3 regions of the Chitinibacter sp. ZOR0017 genome follow, and region 1 is predicted to be linked to each of the others. Evidence: predicted binding sites of a transcription regulator. Region 1 holds the regulator's gene; each other region holds the start of a gene.

Region 1 (6,832 bases):
GTTTCGTGCGAGCTTTCAAATGGTTGTTTGAAGATTTTTGCTTTCTTGCACAGCTTGCAATGGAAACATTGCACAGATTGTGACGGCGGGCAGATAATCAAGTGGCCATTTTGAACCTCTCGTCTGCGCAGCAAACGATGTTCTGGGGATGAAGTTGTAGTGTTATCAGCTCTAGCTGGTTCTTCAATCTAATAGGGTCGAAGTACTACTTAAAAGGTGAAATAAGCATGAATATTTTGGGCTATTTGCAAAAAATCGGCCGGTCACTGATGGTGCCGGTAGCTGTATTGCCAGCCGCTGCGATTTTGATGGGTATTGGTTACTGGATTGATCCGGATGGTTGGGGTGCAAGTAATGCACTGGCAGCTTTCCTGATTCAAGCTGGTGCTGCCATCATTGACCAGATGCCAATCCTGTTTGCGGTTGGTGTGGCATACGGTATGTCGAAAGACAAAGATGGCGCTGCTGCGCTGGCGGGTCTGGTGGGTTTCCTCGTGGTAACCACCCTGCTCAAACCTAACGTGGTATCGCAAATCCAGGGTATCCCTCTGGATCAAGTGCCAGCCGCGTTCAAGAAAATCAACAACCAGTTTGTTGGTATCTTGTGCGGTGTGATTGCTGCAGAACTCTATAACCGTTTCAGCGGTGTTGAGTTGCACAAAGCACTGGCGTTCTTCTCGGGTCGCCGTCTGGTGCCAATCGTTACTTCTGTCGTGATGATCGTTGTATCGTTCATCCTGATGGCAGTATGGCCACACATCTACGGTGGTCTGGTGCACTTCGGTGAATCGATCGTTGGCCTGAAAGCTGTTGGTGCTGGTATCTATGCCTTCTTCAACCGCTTGCTGATCCCAGTAGGTCTGCATCATGCCCTGAACTCTGTGTTCTGGTTTGACGTAGCCGGCATCAACGACATTCCTAACTTCTTGGGTGGTGCGAAATCACTGGCCGAAGGTAAGGCTGTTCAAGGTGTAACCGGTATGTACCAAGCTGGTTTCTTCCCAATCATGATGTTTGGTCTGCCAGGTGCTGCATTGGCGATCTACCAAGCTGCTAAGCCTGAAAACCGCGCTCGCGTAGGTTCAATCATGCTGGCTGCTGCGGTAACTTCATTCTTCACTGGTGTAACCGAGCCGCTGGAATTCTCCTTCATGTTCGTGGCACCACTGCTGTATGTGGTTCATGCCTTCCTGACTGGTGTGTCTGTGTTTATCGCTGCACAAATGCAGTGGATTGCAGGTTTTGGCTTCTCAGCCGGTCTGGTTGACTTTGTTCTGTCTAGCCGCAACCCGCTGGCCCAGAACATGATCATGCTGATCGTTCAAGGTGTGGTGTTCTTCGCGATTTACTACTTTGTATTCCGCGCTGTGATCGCAGCTCTGAACCTGAAAACGCCTGGTCGTGAAGATGAAGAAGCCGTTGCTGCTGCTGCTCCAGTAGCTGCCCCAGCTGCTAGCGACACCCTGTCACTGGCTCAAGGCTACGCGGATGTAGTTGGTGGTGCTGCTAACGTGACCAACGTTGACTCATGCATTACCCGTCTGCGTCTGTCGGTAAATGATGCTGATCTGGTGAATGAAGCTGCTGCCAAGCGTCTTGGCGCTAGTGGTGTTATCAAGCTGAACAAACAAAGCGTACAAATCATCGTTGGGCCGAAAGCCGAACTGATCGCTGACGCGCTGCGTGGTGTTCTGGCCGGAAAAAAGTAACAGAGGCTGCGCCACAGCCTGCGGCTGTGGCGGTTGTAGCCTCTAACCCCGGCGAAATCGTACTGCTGTCCCCGGTAACGGGTGAGGTGGTAGCTCTGGAAGATGTGCCCGATGCGGCATTTGCGACCCGAGCAGTGGGTGAAGGTGTGGCGATTCTGCCAACCGGTAATCAAGTTGTTGCGCCGTGTGATGGCCAATTGGTGAAGATCTTCAACACCAACCATGCTTTCGCACTGATCAATGATGCCGGTGTTGAGCTGATCGTGCACATCGGGATTGAAACCGTGAAGCTGGGCGGGCAAGGTTTTACCCGTCTGGTTGAGCAAGGTAGCCAAGTGAAAGCCGGCCAGCCGGTGCTTGAGCTGGATCTGGAATACTTGCGCAACAATGCTAAATCGGTGATCAGCCCGGTGGTATTGACCAATGCTGATCAATTTGCCCCATTGGCCAATCTGGCTAGCGGCGCAGTGGTTGCAGGTCAAACCCCGCTCTACACCATCAAAAGCAAATAAGTAGTTGAGTAATAAAAAAGCCACCTTCGGGTGGCTTTTTTATTTGCTTACGCCTGTAAGAGCTTGAGCGAGACTGCTCGCCTTATTGCTGGCTGAGTAGTTGCGCCAGCTGGTGAGTGGGGCTGTATTCGTTGCTAATTAATGGCGCAAAGGCCTGCTCAAGCTGTGGGTGGTGTGCCTGAAATGCTGCAGGTGGAAAATCCTGCAAAAAGCGATGGGCGAGGCCGCGCAGGGTAGAGAGCTGTAGCTGTTGTTGCAAGAGCTGATGGCTCAGTGCCGTTAGCAGTGGCCCTTGCTGCTGAAACGGGTTGGGCTGTTGCAATGTGCTGAGGATGGCTTGCCAGTCTTGCTGTTCGGCGCTTTGCGAAGACGGCAATAGCGTCTGCCAGATCTGCTGAATAAACCCGCCGCAGCCGCGCGGGCCGAGGTGCAGCCAGCCATTGGCCAAGGGGGCGAGCAGATCCAGTATTTCGACAGATTGTTCAAGCGCGGCATGCTCGCCGCTGGCCGCCAGCATAAAGCCGTGCAGGCCGGCCAGAGGGCTGGGCAGGATGATGACTTCGCACAGCGGATGCTCAGGATAGTGTTGCTGCAGATAGGGAGAGCAGGGGTGAAACAGCAAAATTGCTTCATCCGTGGCGATGCTGGGTAGCTGTTGGCTGAGCGGGTGCAGGCAGTAGGCTGTTTGGCGCGGGGCTTGCCAGTGCAACCGGCTGGCTATTAGGGGTATAAGGCTAGAGGGGGCAATCAAATGGGCGTGGCGCATGATACCCCCGGTGGTGTTTTATTCGTCGTGACAGGTATTCAAGAGTTTTTTCAGACTGTCGATGTTTTCCAGTTCGATTAAGCGGTTTTGCACTTTAATCAAACCTTGGTCCTGGAATTTGGAGAGTGTACGGCTCACGGTTTCCAGTTTCAGTCCCAGATAGCTGCCGATTTCTTCCCGCGTCATGCGCAGATGGAAGCTGCTGGATGAATAGCCGCGTACTGCAAAGCGTTGTGACAGATTCAGCAAGAATGCGGCAAGGCGCTCTTCGGCTTTCATATTGCCCAGCAATAGCATCACGCCGTGATCGCGCACGATTTCGCGGCTCATGACTTTGTGTAGATGGCGTTGCAGCAGCGGTACATCGCGCGAGAGGTCTTCGATGTCGCTAAATGGCAGCTCACATACTTCGCTGTCTTCCAGGGCGATGGCATCGCAAGTGTGTACATCGGTGCTGATGGCATCCATGCCCAGCAATTCGCCCGACATGTGAAAGCCGGTGACTTGCTCGCGGCCGTCTTCAGAAATCACGCTGGCTTTGAAGAAGCCCAGACGCACCGCATACAGCGAGCGGAATGGCTCTCCGGCACGATACAGCGCCTCGCCACGTTTGATGGGGCGGGCCTGGGTGATCAGTTTATCCAGCTCAGACATTTCATCCTGGGAGAGGCCGATGGGCAGACACAGCTCACGCAAACTGCAGTTAACACATGAATTGCGCAGATGGCGTGGGGTCATGTCGCGTACTTGGATGGGGGAAATCATCAACTTCTCACCAGAAAACAAAAACAGGGAAACATTGTACCGCTAGCGCGTGCTAATTACCGCATGCGCTGTCACGATGAATTGATTTTAATCAAACCAGAGGATTAGGCCAGCTCTTATTCTGCAGGGGTAGAATCGGAGTAGAGTCACGATGACATTTGTAACAAGCCAGCATCCGCACCCGAACGGCCAAATCGAATTTGATCGCGAGCTGATCGTGCGTTACGACGGCAAAGGGCCGCGCTATACGTCTTACCCGACTGCGGATCGCTTTACGCAAGCCATGACCAGCCCTCAGCTGGAGCAGATATTACAACAACGCTTACCCGGCGCGCTAGCCAATCCGCTATCGTTGTATTTTCACATCCCTTTCTGCAATACCGTATGTTATTACTGCGGCTGTAACAAGATTATTACGAAAGACACCAGCAAAGCGGATGTGTATCTGGATTATCTCGGGCGCGAGCTGGCCCAGTATGCGCAGGCCTTGCCACAGCGCTCGCGGGTCAGTCAGCTGCATTTAGGTGGTGGTACGCCCACATTTTTAAATGAGGCGCAGCTTGAGCGCCTGCTGGGGATGGTGCGTGGCCATTTTGAGCTATTGCCGACAGGCGAATACTCCATCGAGATTGATCCGCGCAAAGTGGGCGAGTCGATGATCCGCATCTTGGCGCAGCTGGGTTTTAACCGGATGAGTGTGGGTATTCAAGATTTCAACCCCGCGGTGCAAGAAGCCGTGAATCGGGTGCAATCGCAAGAAGAAACCCGCACCGTGATTGAAGCCGCCCGCATGCATGGCTTTAAGTCGGTGAGTGTTGATCTGATTTATGGCTTGCCCAAGCAAACCGTGGCTAGTGTCGCTGAAACCATTGCGCAAGTGCTGACGCTGCGCCCGGATCGCATTGCGCTCTACAATTACGCCCATTTGCCCGAGCGCTTTATGCCGCAACGGCGGATTAATGAGGCCGAATTGCCCTCCGCCAGCGATAAGCTGGATATGCTGCAAAACGCCATTCGCGATCTCTTGGCGGCGGGCTACGTGCTGATCGGCATGGATCACTTTGCCTTGCCGAATGATGATCTGGCCGTGGCGCAGCGCCGTGGACGGCTACAGCGCAATTTTCAGGGTTACTCTACCCATGCCGACTGTGATTTGCTGGCCTTTGGCGTGTCGTCGATTGGCAAGGTAGGCGGGCAGTACTACCAGAATGTAAAAACGCTGGAAGAGTACTATCAGGCGGTGGATGCGCAGCAGTTGCCGGTGCAGCGCGGGCTGACGATGAATCGCGATGATGTGATTCGCCGGGCGGTGATTCAGGCGCTAATGTGCCAGTTCGAGCTGTATTTTCAGGCGATTGAAGTCAGCTATATGATCGATTTTGCCGAGTATTTTGCTGACGAGCTGCAACTGCTCGCACCGCTGGTTGAAGATGGTTTGCTGCAGATCGAAGCCGATGGCCTGTTTGTAACCGGCAAAGGCCGGTTGCTGATCCGTTCGATTGCCATGGTATTTGATCGATATTTGCGGACAACGGTGACGCAAGCGCGGTATTCTCGCCTGATTTAACGGTGGGCGGGATAGCGTGCTGGAAGTAGATCTGCTGGCCTTGTTTTTGGCTGGTTTGCTCGGTGGCGGGCATTGCGTGGGCATGTGCGGTGGCATTGTTACTGCCTTTAGTTTGCAATTGCCGGCCACAGCTCGCTGGCCGTATTTGCTGGGCTTTAATCTGGGCCGACTGGCCGGCTATGCACTGATCGGCGCCTTGCTGGGTGGTTTGGCAAGTTTTGCGCTGCTTTTGCAATTGCAGGCGCTCAAACTCTCGCTGTTTATCCTCGCCAATCTGCTGCTGCTATTACTGGGGCTGTATATCGCCGGCGTAAATCGCTGGCTCACTCGCGTCGAAGCCTTGGGGCAGCCGCTGTGGCGGCGAGTGCAGCCGCTGATGCGGCGCTTGCTGCCGGTGCGTTCGTTGTGGCATACACCGCTAATTGGCCTCTTGTGGGGCTGGATACCCTGCGGGCTGGTGTACACCGCCTCTTTATCCGCGCTGGCGAGCGGCAGTGCCAGTCACGGGGCGGGGGTGATGCTGGCCTTTGGCCTAGGAACTTTGCCCAATCTATTGTTGATGGGCTTGTTTGCCCGCCAGCTACAGCAAGGCCTCCAAAAACCGTGGGTGCGGCCACTGTGCGGCGGGCTGATTGTGGCGATGGCGCTGTGGCAGCTTTATACCCTGCTGGGTATCTAATATTTAGCCCTTTTCTTATCTGATTTAGCTGGCAATACCCCTTGGTTAGCTACAGTGTGCGGCTCATTAACTCGGAGGCGCCGTATTTGCGCAGATCAGCGCCGTTGCGCTCGGCCACAAAGCCATGCCGTTGCCAGAATGCCGGTGCGCGCCCCACCGCGATCAGCATCGCGCGTGGTAGTTGCTGTGCCCGCGCCCAGCTCAGTGCCGTATCAATCAATTGCTCAGCCACCCCAAGCCCACGCGCGCTGGGCGCGACGGCCAGATCGTGCAGATAAAAGCAGTCCGCAGCGGCCTGTGGCTGTGGCCAGTAAAGCTGCCGGCTATCGAGATCGGGTGGATGCCAGCCTTGCCAGGGGTGGCAAAACAAATACCCTAGCGCTTCGCCATCGCGCTCGGCCAGCCAGTGGCTGGCGGGCGAAAAGGCAATTTTGGCGGCAAAGCATTCGGCTTGCTCTAAGAGTTCCGGTGGGTAGCAGCTGGCTTGAATGGCGGCAACCGCTGGCAAATCGGCGGCGGAGAGTGGGCGAATCAGCATGGTAAAACTTGACCCCAGGCGGGGAATTGGATTGAATGCGGCCCTGATTGTAATCGCTGGGTCGGGTGGCTGAATATGGAAAATGTGTGCTTGAGCTGTGGCGCCTGCTGTGCGGCGTTCCGGGTGTCATTTGATCGCTCGGAGCTTAGTAGCGAAGGCGGCACGGTGCCCGATAGCTTGGCGGATGACGAAACGGCCTACACCGCCCGTATGCGCGGCACCGATTATGCGCAGCCGCGGTGCTTGGCGCTGGTGGGCAAGGTGGGTGAGCGGGTGTCGTGCGGTATCTATTTCGA
Region 2 (6,832 bases), on a different contig from region 1:
CATGCAGAACCAGGATCTTGTCGCTCGCCGACATCATGCAATCCTTATATTCCCTTCGAATCGTCGGAGTTTGCCGCAACTTCGCCGAATTTGTCCAGAAAAAGCCGTGAATTTTTTTTAATTTCTCCTGTCTTACACCGGCCCAAGTGGCTTGCAATATTCTGTTACATCAGGATTGGCGCGGGTTACAAAGGGTTTCGCTGGTATAATTTACCCAGTGAATGTTACCGACCTTACAGAGTAGATTTCGATGCAGATTGCCGATTTTGATTACCATTTGCCTGAGCACCTGATTGCCCAGTTCCCGCCTACCGAGCGGGGCAGGAGTCGTTTATTGCATGTGAATGGCACGCAACTGGCGGATCATGTGTTTACCGAGTTGCCGCAATTGCTCACGGCCGGCGATGTGCTGGTGTTTAACGATACCAAAGTGATCAAAGCCCGCCTGTTCGGCGAAAAAGCCAGCGGTGGCAAGATTGAGGCGCTGGTGGAGCGGGTGCTGGATCAACAGCATGCGCTGGCGCACATCAAGGCCTCGAAAGCCCCCAAGCCGGGCGCCATTTTGCATTTTCAGGGTGGTTTTGTTGCCGAAATGCTGGAGCGGCAGCAGGATTTATTTAAGCTCAAGTTTCTGGGCGAATTGAGCGTGTTGGAAGTGCTGGATGCCTCCGGCCGTTTGCCGCTACCGCCGTATATTACGCATGAGCCGGACGAAGAAGACGCCAAACGCTATCAGACCGTCTATGCGCGCGATCCGGGTGCGGTGGCTGCGCCGACCGCAGGGCTGCATTTTACCGATGCGATTTTGGATGAATTGCGCGCCAAAGGCGTGCAGGTGGAGTTTTTAACCTTGCATGTGGGCGCCGGGACCTTTATGCCGGTGCGCGTGGATAACATCGCCGAGCACACCATGCATCACGAGCGCTATGAAATTCCGCAGCGTACCCAAGAAGCCATTCGGGTGGCCAAAGCCAGCGGCCGGCGGGTGATTGCGGTGGGGACAACCTCATTGCGGGCGCTGGAAGCCTCGTCGCAGCAAGGGCTGCTGGCCGAACCTACGGGCGATACCAATATCTTTATCACCCCGGGCTATCAATTCAAAGTGGTTGACCGGCTGATCACCAACTTTCACTTGCCCAAATCGACATTGCTAATGCTGGTGTCGGCGTTTGCCGGTCACCAAACCATGCTGGATGCCTACCAGCATGCCATTGCGCATGAATATCGCTTCTTTAGTTATGGCGATTCGATGTTGCTGGAGCCGCAGACCGCAGCCTAAGGCAGGGGGCTGGCGCGCTTAATACAGGGCGTGCCAGCGATTGAAAATGGCTTTGTCTTCGCCGCGCTTTTGCAATTCCGCCAGCCCCGCATCCAGCGCCCGCGTCCAGCGGCCGGCGTCTGGCAGTTTGGGGCTAAAGGCCACGTAGAGCGCCAGATTATCAATCAGCCCCCAGTCGCTGATTCCGGCATTTTCCGCGTTATTGAGTAGTTTTTGCTGCGCCTGATAGGTGGATTGCGAAATCAGGATAAAGTCGATATTGCCTGCCGCCAGCCGGCGCAAGCTGGCTAGCTCGCTATGAGATTCGATCAGCTTGATGTCTTTTTGCAAAAACATCTTCTCAGGGTATTCGTAGCCAGCCGTTGTTCCAATTCGCTTGCCGGCCAATACCCCATACTCGGTGCTGGTTTTGGCTAATTTGCTATGCGCCAGTAGGTGCAATTTCACGTGCAGATAAGGTAGCTGCGGCCAGACAAACTGATTTTGGCGCTCGCTGGTTTTGGCCACGTTCAGTACTGCATCGTAGTGGCCCGCTTGGGTAAGTTTGAGGCAGCGGTTGTAGCTGCCGCTATCAATCGTAAAGGCCATGCGCTGCTGGTTGAGCGCAGCGCTAATCAGTTCGACCGAGGCACCAGCGGCTTGGCCTTGTTTGGCAAAAGAGTACGGCTTCCAATCGTTTTCGGCGCAAATGCGCAGGGTTTCACCCGCCCAGCTTGGCGAATTGACGAGGGCGCAAAAGCAAATGAGCGAAACCCAGTGGCGAGGCGAGTACATGTTTTCCCTAATAAGTGCCTGATTTAATTGGCATGTTCATTGTAGTGCATTGGCGTGAATCACCAATGAAAATCATCGCCTGTGCGGCATTTTGCGCTTGCCTTGGGCTGGCGCAGCCGTTAACCTTGCCGCCTTGCGCCGGACTGTGTCTCTGGCCGCTTCTGATTGGAAATCAAGACCATGCATTACGAATTGAAAACCACCTCGGCCGGTGCGCGCCGCGGCACGCTCACGCTGAACCACGGCGTAGTTCAAACCCCAGTGTTTATGCCGGTGGGCACTTACGGCACCGTGAAGGCGATGACGCCACGCGATCTGCATGAAATCAAAGCCCAGATCATCCTTGGCAATACTTTCCACCTGTGGCTGCGCCCGGGGCTGGAAGTGATCGAGCAATTTGGCGGCCTGCATCAATTTATGGGCTGGGATAAACCCATGCTGACCGACTCGGGCGGTTTTCAGGTGTTTAGCTTGGGTGCGATGCGCAAAATCACCGAAGAAGGGGTGAAGTTTCAAAGCCCGGTGAATGGCGACAAGCTCTTTCTGACGCCAGAAGAATCAATGCGCATTCAGAAAGTACTGAATTCTGATGTGGTGATGATTTTTGATGAATGCACGCCATACCCCGCAGATCGCAAACAGGCGGGTGACTCGATGCGCCTGTCGCTGCGCTGGGCGAAGCGCTCGAAAGATGAATTCGATCGGCTGCAAAACCCGAATGCCTTGTTCGGCATTGTGCAGGGTGGCATGTACGAAGACCTGCGGGATGAATCGCTGGCCGGCCTAAATGAGCTTAATTTCCACGGCATGGCGATTGGCGGTTTATCGGTGGGTGAGCCGAAAGAAGATATGGCGCGGATTTTGGCGCACACTGCGCCGAAATTGCCGGCGAATAAACCACGCTATCTGATGGGGGTGGGCACGCCGGAAGACTTGGTGTTTGGGGTGAGCCAAGGGATCGATATGTTCGATTGCGTGATGCCGACCCGCAATGCGCGCAATGGCATGCTGTTCACCCGCTATGGCAATGTCAAAATCAAAAACGCGCATTACAAAAAAGATCAGCGCCCGCTGGATGAAAGCTGCAGCTGCTATACCTGCCGCAACTTTAGCCGCGCCTATCTGCATCATTTATTCCGCAGCCAGGAAATCCTGAGCGCGCAGCTCAACACCATTCACAATCTGCATTACTATCAGGTGCTGATGCAGGAAATGCGCGATGCCATCGAGGTGGATCAGTTTCCGCAGTTTGTGGCCAAATTCCACGCGGATCGTCCCCGTGGCGCGGATTAATCGCTTACCGTCTGCACACCTAACCCGCCGCCGGCGGGTTTTTTTCTGCCGGTTGCCGGCTGGTAAAGCGGCCGTGCCAGCGCTATGGTGAAGCTGTGATTCACCCTGCTTAGCCCGCCATGCCGTACTCTTCTGTGCAATTAGCCGAAATTCTTGGCGCTTTTTCCTACGCGCTGGACATGACCGAAGGCCAGCCGCAAGGGCATTGCGTGCGCTGCTGCTGGATTGGCATGCACATCGGTCGGCAGCTAGGGATTGCCGAGCAAGCGCAGTGGGAGCTCTATTACACCCTGCTGCTCAAAGATCTGGGCTGTAGCAGCAATGCGGCGCGCATTTGCGAGCTGTATCTCACCGATGATCAATCGTTCAAGCGCGACTTTAAGCTGGTGGGCGGTAATCTGGCGCAGGTGCTGGGTTTTGTATTTAGCCATACCGGTCAGCATGAAAGCTGGACCCGCCGACTGAATGCCATTCTGAACATCATGCGTAATGGCGATACGATTGCCAATGAGCTGATTCAAACCCGCTGCGACCGTGGTGCGCGCATTGCCCGGCAGCTGCGTTTTCCCGAACCGGTGGCGCTGGGCATTCATTCGCTGGATGAGCATTGGGATGGCAGCGGCCGGCCGGAGCAACTAGCCGGTACGGCCATTCCCTTGTATGCGCGGATTGCGCTCCTGGCGCAAGTGGTGGATGTGTTTCATTTCTCGCATGGGCCCGCGGCTGCCTTGGCTGAAGTTGAGGCGCGAGCGGGCAGCTGGTTTGACCCCAATGTTGTGGCGGCTTTTCACGAAGTAGCGGCCGACCCGGCGTTCTGGCGCATGCTGGCCGAGCCGATGATTGCCGAAGCCGTGCTGCAGCTCGAGCCCGCGCAATTTAGCCTGCCGCTGGATGATGATTATATGGATGCCATTGCCTCGGCCTTTGGTCAGGTGGTGGATGCCAAGAGCCCGTTTACCGCTGGCCACAGCGAGCGGGTGGGCTTTTACGCCGAAATGATCGCGATTGAATTAGGGCTAGATGCACAGCAGCGGCAATGGATTCGCCGCGCAGCTTTGCTGCACGATGTGGGCAAGCTGGGTGTGAGCAGCGCGATTTTGGAAAAACCGGGCCGTCTCACGGCCGACGAATTTCTTGCGGTACAACAGCATGCCCGACTGACCGAAGAAATTTTGAGCAAAATCGTGCATTTTCGTGATCTGGCGCGGGTGGCCGGCGCCCACCATGAACGGCTCGACGGGCGTGGTTATCCGCGTGGGCTCGCGGCCGACGAGATCGCGCTGGAGACCCGCATTATCACCACCGCCGATATCTTCGATGCCATCAGCGCCGAGCGCCCCTACCATCCGGCCAATACGCCCGAACATACCCTGCACCTGATGCAACAAATGGTGGGCGATGCGCTCGATCCGTTGTGCTTTGCCGCCTTGCAGCAAGTGGTGGAGCGCGAGCTGGCCGGGCAGGGCGCCGCCACTGCAACCTGAGCACCACAGCACGCACTATCCTTCGTGACAGTTTGATGTAGGTCAAAGGCCGTTTTGTCGGGCTGGGCAGTATGCAGGCTTGAGCGACTGGAGATCACAACAATGAGCAAACTGATCGAATGGAACGATGCCCTGTCGGTCGGCATTCAAGAAATCGACGAACAACATAAAGTACTGGTGGATTTGCTGAACGAGCTGCACGATGCCATCCGCCAGCATCATGGCCGCGAAGCCTCGGTCGAAATATTGGGCCGGCTGGTGGATTACACCCGCATTCACTTTGCGGTGGAAGAGAGCTTGATGCGGATTTTGGGTTATCCCGAGTATGAAACCCACAAAGGTCATCACGAAGATTTGATCAGCCAGGTGAATACCTTGCAGCAGCGGATGCGCGAAGGTGAGGCCATTACCTTTGAATTGCTGCATTTTCTGCGCAACTGGCTCACCCATCACATCATGGAAGGCGATCAGCGCTATGTATCGCACTTCTTATCGCGCGGCGTACAGAAAACCTGGGAAAAGAAAAGCTGGTTTGGCCGGCTGTGGTCGTAAGCCCGAGCGGCGGCTAGCTGGAATGCCGTGTTAGCCTTGCATGCAGCGACCCGGGTTGTGTATTGCGCGCACGGTTTAAATTGGAAGAGGTACGCCAGATACATGTCCATGTATCTGGCTGTAGGCTAGATCAGTATTTGCGTGTAGCCACATACTCCCCAGTGTGGGCAGCAAAAAAATCAGCGGTGCTGGGGTAACGCAGCCGCCAGCGTAGTTCACGCTTGGCGCGCTGATTGCTGAGCTGCCGTGATTCATTCAGATAGGACAGCATGGTGGGCGAGAGCTGGGTTTGCGCCTCGGCGCGGCTGATGCGCGCGACGCGCGGCAGGCCGGTAAAGTCGGCCACCTGATCAAACCATTCCCCCATCGTATGGGGCGCATCATCGACGATGTTATAGCTGCGCAGCGGCCGGCCACGAAACAGCGCCAGCACCATGGCCTGCGCCAGATCGGCGGCATGAATATGATTACTGAGGCTGTCCTCGCTGGCGACGATGCCGGGTTCGCCACGGGCCAGCCGCGCGGTGGGTAAACGATCGAGGGCGTAAATGCCCGGCGCGCGTAGCAGGCTCACGCGCAATGGTCGGCCTGCGCGGCCTTGTCGGCGAGCGGCGGCGCGCCAGCTTTGCTCAGCCCATTGCCGGCGGCGGGCGCGTGTGGTGCGCGCCAATTGCCGGCTGCTCTCGGTGAGCCAGCGCCCCTGATGATCGCCATACACACCGCTGGTGCTGATGTAAACGGCGCGGCGAGGGGAGTGTGTTAAAATCCCCAATTGGCGATTCGTCGTGCGTGGCGCTGAGCGGCCTTGCCGCGGGCGTAGCAAGGCCGCGAGCAAGTGCTGGGTGCGTGGTTCACCAGCCGCTTCGGCCGGCGGTGCGCTGTGTAGCCAGTAATTGGCCAGCCCAGCCAGGCGGCGCAAGGTACGCGGTTGATCCAGATCCGCGCGAATTGGATACACGCCCAGGGTATTGAGTGCTAGCGCTTTATCTGCGGTGCGTGCCGTAGCATACACCTTGAAACGACGTTGCAGCCATGGGAGAGCCCGCTGCACAATATCGCCACAACCAATGATTAACAAGCGTTTTTTTCGCACTTGTCGGACATCCAGAAATAATGAGTAAACAACTTATCATCGAACCATCAGGCCAGCAACTGAGTGTGTTTGACGGCGAGACCCTGCTCGACGCCGCGATGCGTGAGGGGTTCAATATGCCGTATGGCTGCAAGAATGGCTCCTGTGGCGCCTGCAAAGGCAAAGTTTTGCAAGGCGAGGTCGTGCATGGCGATCATTCGCCCACGGCGCTCACTGCCGCCGATCAGGCCAATGGACTGGCGCTATTTTGCTGCGCCACCCCGGTGAGTGAGCAGGTAAGCATCGAATGCCGCGAAGTAGCGGCCACCAAAGACATCCAGATCCGTACCTTGCCTACCCGGATTGAGAAAATCAATA
Region 3 (6,832 bases), on a different contig from region 1:
GCGGCTAGACCCGCGCCCGATTCCGGTCGGGCAAATCCGCCGTGAGCTGCGCCATTCGGCTCTGGTGGTGGTGTTGTTCGGGGTAGGGATGGTGTTTCCGTGGGGGCTGTTGCAGCTGGGCTGGGCCCGGCTGGCGCCGCAGGCCAGCGCCGGGCAGATTGCGCTGGAAATGCTGGCGCTGATTATCTGGAACGAAATCCATTTTTACCTCAACCACCGGCTGCTGCACACCCGCTGGCTGCAGCGCTTTCATTTGCCGCATCACCGCTCGGTGGTGACCACGCCGTGGGCCACCTACAGCCTGCATCCGCTGGAGGCCATGATGCTGGGCAATGTGATTTTGCTGCCGATGGTGGTGCATGATTTCAGTGTGTACTCGCTGATGATGGTGCCGGTGTTCAGTATTATTTTTAATAACATCGGCCATTCCAATTACGATTTTCTGCCCGATTACCAGCATGACCGCTGGTGGCTCAATGGCGCCCGCCGCCATCATTTGCACCACGCCTGCTACCACGGCAATTACGGCTTTATGTTTCCGTTTATGGATCGCTGGCTCGGCACCGATTTGCCGCCCGATGCGGCTGCCGAGAAAATCCGCCGTGTGCTAGCCAAAGCAGAGCAGGGCGATGCTGATTAATCGGCGCGATTGGCAGTCGGTGGCCTATCTGCTCGCCCAGCCGCTGCTGGTGGCGCTGCTATGGCACGTGCCCATGCACTGGGCGCTCACGGCGGTGGTCTATGGGTTGGTGCTGTTTCTGACTCTTGGGGTGGGGGTGATTCACCATAATCACACTCATCGCAAAATGTGGCGCAGCAAGCGCCTAAACCGCCTGACCGATCTGTGGATCACCGCCCTGCAGGGTCACCCGACCTTTGTGTTTTACCCGGCGCATATCGCCAACCACCACCGCTACCATCACGGCCCGCAAGACGTCGCCCGCACCTATCGTTTTGGCGGTGATACCAATCATTTACTGGGCTATTTGCTGCATCCGCTACAGGCGGGCTGGGTGTTGTACCCTCTGTTTATCCACTGGCTGCGCCAGCTGCAGCAGCGCCATGCCGGCGCATTTCGCTATTGCCTGCTGCAATACGCCATTGTGCTGCTGCTGTGGGGCACGCTGGCGCTGAGCGATGCGCAAAAAATGCTCTGGCTGGTGCTGCTACCGCAACTGCATGGCCTGCACTGGTTACTGGCCACCAATTACCTGCAACACGCACATGCCGATGGGCATTCAAAGCTGAATTTCGCCCGCAATTTCGAGGGCTGGGTGAACCCGCTGCTGTTTAATATCGGCCTGCATACCGCCCATCATCGCCATCCGCGCGCGCATTGGTCGAGCCTGCCGCAGCTGCATGCCCACTATCGCCATCAAATCCACCCTGCGCTCAATGCCGGCCCTTTGCTGGCCTATATGGGGCGCACATATTTTCTTAGCCTGCTGCACCCCCGCTGGCGCAGCCGCAGTCTGATGACCACAGGAACACCGCATGCCGATTCAGTTTGACCACGTTTATCTGGCCGCCGCCAGCCATTTTCTGCCGGGCGAGCCGGTGGATAACCAGGCGATGGATGCCTATATCGCCCCACTAAACCGCATTTCGGGGCGAATCAAGCAGCGCATTTTGGCCGAAAACGGCATTCAAACCCGGCACTACGCCATTGATGCCAGCGGCCACACCCGCTTTAGCCACGCCCAGCTGGCCGCACAAGCGGTGCAGGCTTGCCTCGCCCAGTCGAACACCCCCTTAAGCGAGATTGGCTTGCTCACGATGGGCTCATCCGGCGGCGATGCGCTGATGCCTGGCTTTGCCAATATGCTGCAGGGCGAGCTGGGCGCGCCACCGATGCAAACACTCTCCAGCCAGGGCGTTTGCGCCGCGGGCGTGAGCGCGATCGAATTTGCCGCGCAGCAAATCGAGCTGGGCGCGCAGCAGCATGCGCTGGCGGTAGCGGCCGAAATGCCGTCGCGGATGTTCAAACGTTCGCGCTTTGCTCCGCGCGGCTATCAAAGCGATTTTGATGCGCATTTTCTGCGCTGGATGCTTTCAGATGGCGCCGGCGCGCTGCAGCTCTCCCGCCAGCCCTTTGTGCATCAGGGCAATTTGCGCATCAAGCTGAAATGGATCCACCAAAAGAGCTTTGCCGGTGATTACCCGGTGTGTATGCAGCTGGGGCTGACCGAAGATCGCAGTACGTCGTTTCTGGATTTCCCGTCTTCATCCGAGGCCGAAGCCGCAGGGGCGCTGGCTTTGCGCCAGGATATCCGCCTGCTGCCGCATCTATTTGATGTTTGCATTCATGAATACGTCAAGCTGGTTGACCAGGGCTGGATTCACTCGACACAGGTCGATCATTTCCTTTGCCATTATTCCTCGGCCAAATTTATGCCGGTGGTGGAAGATCTGCTGGCCAAGGCGGGCCTCACCATCCCGGCCGAGCGCTGGTATAGCAATCTGAGCAGCCGCGGCAACACCGGGGCAGCCTCGATCTTTATTATGCTGGCGGAGTTTTTGCAGCAGAAAACCCTGCGCGCTGGGGAGAAGATTTTCTGCTTTATCCCCGAATCAGGCCGCATTACCGCCGCATTTATGCTGTTTGAAGTGGAAGACGCCGGCAGCAACCCTAATACCCAGCCCAAGTATCAGGCCACGGCCAATACAGTTAAATCATTCCAACTACATACCCCCAATATCCAGGCGCCACACAATCCGAGCGAGGCGCCCGAGCCTTTGCAGCCATTACTCGGCCGGCTGGCTAGTTTGTGGCAGGACTATCGCTCATCAGTGTGGCGCACACCGGTGATTCATCAACTGGTGAGCGGACGCTTTGATGTGGCGGCCTATCGCAACTGGACTGCGCAATGGGTGCCGCAAGTGCGGGAGGGCAGCCTCTGGATGCGCGAAGCAGTGGCCTCGCTCAGCGGTGATTTTGCCGCGTTGGGCGCGCTGATTGATCTGCACGCCAGCGACGAGCAAAATGATTTCCAGATTCTGTATCAGGATTATCAAGCCGCTGGCGGCACTCAGCCTTTAGATGCGCTGCGGCGTAATCCCGGCGGCGAGGCGCTGAATAGCTATTTGCACGCGTTGGCTGCCACGCCCAATCCGGTGGGGCTGCTGGGGGCGATTTATATCATCGAAGGCACCGGCCAGCGCATTGTGCCGGCGCTGTTGCCACTGTTGCGCCAGCAAGTGGCACTGCCGCCGCAAGCCTTTCGCTTTTTGGAATATCACGGCGCCAACGACGAGCACCACTTGGCACGCTGGCTGGCCGCGGTGGAGATCACCCTGGCCTTAGCCCCCGAGGCCGCTGACGCCATCTACGCCACGGCGCGCCGCACCGCGCAGCTGTATTTAATGCAATTCGACCATATTCAGGAGCCGGTATGAGCCATTTTCTGGATGCACCGCACGACCCCCGCGACCCTAACCCCTGGCAGGCCTTGTATCTCGACCAGAGTACCCCGTTGCCCGAGCCGGTTAAGCGCGCCTGGCTGACGGATTCGGCCTCGCCATCACGGCAATATCTGCTGCCACTGGTACGGCCATTGGCACGGTTGCTGATCATTGTAATTCAGCTGTGCAAAATCGTGCTGCCGAAAAAATGGGCGGCCTCGAAACTCTTGCACCGTATTCTGGTGTGGGGGCTGAAGGGTTTTGTTTCACCCGAGGCCAACTGGCTAATCTTGCGCCATTTTCACTTGGGCGCGCAGATCATCGAGTTTGTGGCCCGCAATGCGCCGGTTGAAGTGCCGCTATCGCCACTCAAGCCGGCTGACATCGATGCGCTGGAAGATGAGCTGTTTCTTAAGCACGACCTGAATCTATTCAATTTTGTTATTCGCTTAAATCAGGCGCTGCAAGCCAGCGGCCAAACGCTGGCGCCGGTAAATCCGGTGGATTTCAGCATGATTAGCGAGCCGCCGCTGGCGCTGGCCGATATGCCGCAGGGGCGGCTGAATGGGATTGATCTACAAACGGCAATCGAGATTTTCACCCCGGTGTATCAGCTCTTTCTGACTGACAATGATTTCTGGCGCGCGGCCAACTCGCTGCAGCTGGATGAAACCATGGGCGTGTATGCCGCCACGATTCTCAATACCCCCCAACACCTGCTGCTATTGAATAACAAGCACCCACTGGTGCCGCTATCCACCCTGCGCGCCGGCCACCGGCTGGTGCTGCATGGCTTATCCACCGAAATGCTGCACTGCCTGCTCAGCCGGCTACGGGCGGAGCAAGAGCTGGCGCAGGCGGGCGAGCAGGGCTAATTCCTGCCGCGCAAAGGCATAAACCGCGACCTCATCAATCACGGCCACGCCTTGCAGTTGGCTCAAATCCAGCCCCAGCTTGGCCGCCAAGGTGGCCGCAGCGGGGCTGACAGCCAACAGCGAAGGGCTGGTGGGCGCGGCGCTTTGCGCTGAATCAGGTTCATCGGCAGGTAGCAGTAAATCGCCGGTAGGCAATTCGGCGATTTCCATCATCAGCAATAAATCATTGCTGTTCACGAAATCGCCATACTCGACCATCAAACTGCTGACTTGTCCGGCCTCAGGCGCCAGCACCGGCCATTCCTGATCGGCAGCCAGCAAGGTGATCAGGCGGGTATCCGCGGCCACTTGCTGGCCCGGTTTCACGTGAAACACGGCCACTTCGGCAGCTTCGGGTAATTCTGGGGCACAAATCAGATGCGTGGTGTAGCGCATTGTCATTATTTACTATCCAAGGCTTGATATTCGCCAATACGATGTCGGCCTTTGCCGACTAGACTATGCTGCACATAGTCGTCAGGCAGTATTCATTAAACAATCCTGCGCCGGCAAGGGCCAACCTTCGCCGACGTCGTTTTTCCGCCTTTGAGGAGTTCGTTCATGAGCGATTTGGTCTTGGTGATTAATGCCGGTTCGTCGAGCATTAAGTTTTCACTGTTTGAAACGACGGCGGCTGATCCACAAGTGCTGTACAAAGGCCAGATGGAAGGCCTGTATGTTGAGCCCAAATTCAGCGCCAAAGATGCCAACGACGAGAAAGTCGCCAACGAAACACTGCCTGCCGATGTGCCTAAAAACCATGATTACGCACTGCGCCATATGCTGGCCTGGCTACAGCAACGTTTGGGCGGTCGCCAGATCAAAGTCATTGGCCATCGCGTAGTGCACGGCGGTACGCAGTATTCTAAACCTGAGCGGGTTACGCCTGAGCTGCTGGCTGGCCTTGAAGCGCTGATTCCGCTGGCGCCATTGCACGAGCCGCACAACATCGCGCCGATCAAGATTCTGCAAGACTTGCTGCCCGATGCGCCACAAGTCACCTGCTTCGATACCGCATTCCACACCACCCAGCCCGAACTGAACCAGATGTTTGCGCTGCCGCTGGATTTTGCCCAGAAAGAAGGCATTCGCCGTTATGGCTTCCACGGTTTGTCGTATGAATATATCGCCAGTGTCCTGCCACAGATCGATACCCGTGCCGCTGAAGGCCGCACTGTAGTCGCGCACTTGGGTAACGGCTCATCGATGGCCGGCCTGCTGGGTGGCGCCTGCCAAGCAACTACCATGGGCTTTACCGCGCTGGAAGGTCTGCCAATGGGTACCCGCTGCGGTAGCATCGATGGCGGCGTGTTGCTGCATCTGATGAACCATCTGAAGATGGATGCCAAACAGATCGAAACCCTGCTGTATAAAGAATCTGGCCTGTTGGGTCTGTCAGGGATTTCCAGCGATATGCGCGATCTGCACGCATCGAGCGATCCACGCGCTAAATTTGCCACTGACTACTTCGCCCGTCGCGTAGCGCGCGAAACAGCTTCACTGGCCGCGGCGATTGGTGGCCTGGATTGCCTGGTATTCACCGCCGGGATTGGCGAAAACGACGACATTACCCGCGCGAATGTTTGTCACCAGCTGCGCTGGCTGGGTGTTGAGCTGGATGAAGTGGCCAACGCGGTGCGCTCTGGCGAACCACGCCGTATCTCGCTGGCCGACAGCAAAGTAGCGGTGTATGTGATCCCGACGAACGAAGAGCTGATGATTGCCCGTCAGGCACTGGCCGCGCTGTAATTCGCGTCCAAGCTCAACCCTCAAAACCGCGCGGCAAGGCGCGGTTTTTTCATGCCCGGAACCGGGTGCGGGGATTTAAGTCTGAGTTAATATTCCCACGCTAAGCTGCGATCCTGTCATGGCGCTGTCATCATGCCGATGAAAAATAGCCGACACTGGGCCTTGCTGCTAGCATTAGCGTCAATCAAGACTATTGGATGTGAAATGCACGATCAGAATGTGATCATTGATCTGGCCCTTGAGCCACGCAAACGACCGCTCGCGGCCGGCTGGGCTTGGCTGCAGCGCTCGTATCAGCTTTACCGGCAGGCCCCAGTGCCGTGGCTAAAAATTAGCACGCTGTTTTTTGGGCTGATGCTGCTGACCGGCTTGCTGCCTGTGCTCGGCTTTGTTGTGAGTGTGATCATCGCGCCGATTTTCCTGGGCGGCATTGCGGTGGCAGCCCAGCGCACGGTAGCTGGGCAATTACCGCCGGTGGAAGATCTATTCCTCGGCTTTAAAACCAAAGCCAGTGAGCTAGCGAAAGTGGGCGGGTTTTATATCCTCGGCGGCTTTGCGGTAGTCGTGGCAGTATCGATGCTCACGGGCATCCTGCATAGCATCGGCCTCATTGGCGCCTTGCCCGAAAAGCTGGAAAGCCTGCAGCAAATCCGGCATTTGTGGCCAATTGGCGTACTGCTGCTGGTGGGTTTGCTGGGGGTATACAGCGCCTATTTTTATGCGCCGATCTTGGTGATGCTGGATCAGCTATCCGCTGGTGAAGCGAT

What was found. Region 1 encodes FNR, which switches genes on or off when oxygen is low (the NO sensors DNR and NnrR bind a similar motif). Its sites were predicted from a motif close to TTGATNNNNATCAA; they were not measured.
Region 2: the regulator FNR is predicted to act here: its motif matches at 4,863-4,876, upstream of L991_RS11155 (bacteriohemerythrin).
Region 3: the regulator FNR is predicted to act here: its motif matches at 4,736-4,749, upstream of L991_RS15770 (biotin/lipoyl-containing protein).

The regions. Positions count from the first base shown of each region.
Region 1 is NZ_JTLG01000021.1:66,221-73,052, reverse strand. It holds gene nagE (N-acetylglucosamine-specific PTS transporter subunit IIBC) at 228-1,709, shown strand; gene L991_RS17680 (PTS glucose transporter subunit IIA) at 1,736-2,221, shown strand; gene L991_RS07335 (hypothetical protein) at 2,304-2,987, opposite strand; gene fnr (fumarate/nitrate reduction transcriptional regulator Fnr) at 3,006-3,752, opposite strand; gene hemN (oxygen-independent coproporphyrinogen III oxidase) at 3,904-5,319, shown strand; gene L991_RS07320 (sulfite exporter TauE/SafE family protein) at 5,336-5,998, shown strand; gene L991_RS07315 (GNAT family N-acetyltransferase) at 6,048-6,536, opposite strand; gene L991_RS07310 (YkgJ family cysteine cluster protein) at 6,612-6,832, shown strand, end outside.
Region 2 is NZ_JTLG01000034.1:9,113-15,944, reverse strand. It holds gene aroQ (type II 3-dehydroquinate dehydratase) at 1-34, opposite strand, end outside; gene queA (tRNA preQ1(34) S-adenosylmethionine ribosyltransferase-isomerase QueA) at 251-1,279, shown strand; gene L991_RS11170 (ABC transporter substrate-binding protein) at 1,298-2,053, opposite strand; gene tgt (tRNA guanosine(34) transglycosylase Tgt) at 2,234-3,346, shown strand; gene L991_RS11160 (HD-GYP domain-containing protein) at 3,466-4,830, shown strand; gene L991_RS11155 (bacteriohemerythrin) at 4,933-5,382, shown strand; gene L991_RS11150 (NAD-dependent epimerase/dehydratase family protein) at 5,513-6,433, opposite strand; gene L991_RS11145 (CDP-6-deoxy-delta-3,4-glucoseen reductase) at 6,496-6,832, shown strand, end outside.
Region 3 is NZ_JTLG01000045.1:269,412-276,243, forward strand. It holds gene L991_RS15750 (sterol desaturase family protein) at 1-640, shown strand, start outside; gene L991_RS15755 (fatty acid desaturase) at 630-1,511, shown strand; gene L991_RS15760 (StlD/DarB family beta-ketosynthase) at 1,495-3,396, shown strand; gene L991_RS15765 (hypothetical protein) at 3,393-4,277, shown strand; gene L991_RS15770 (biotin/lipoyl-containing protein) at 4,233-4,718, opposite strand; gene L991_RS15775 (acetate/propionate family kinase) at 4,878-6,065, shown strand; gene L991_RS15780 (BPSS1780 family membrane protein) at 6,270-6,832, shown strand, end outside.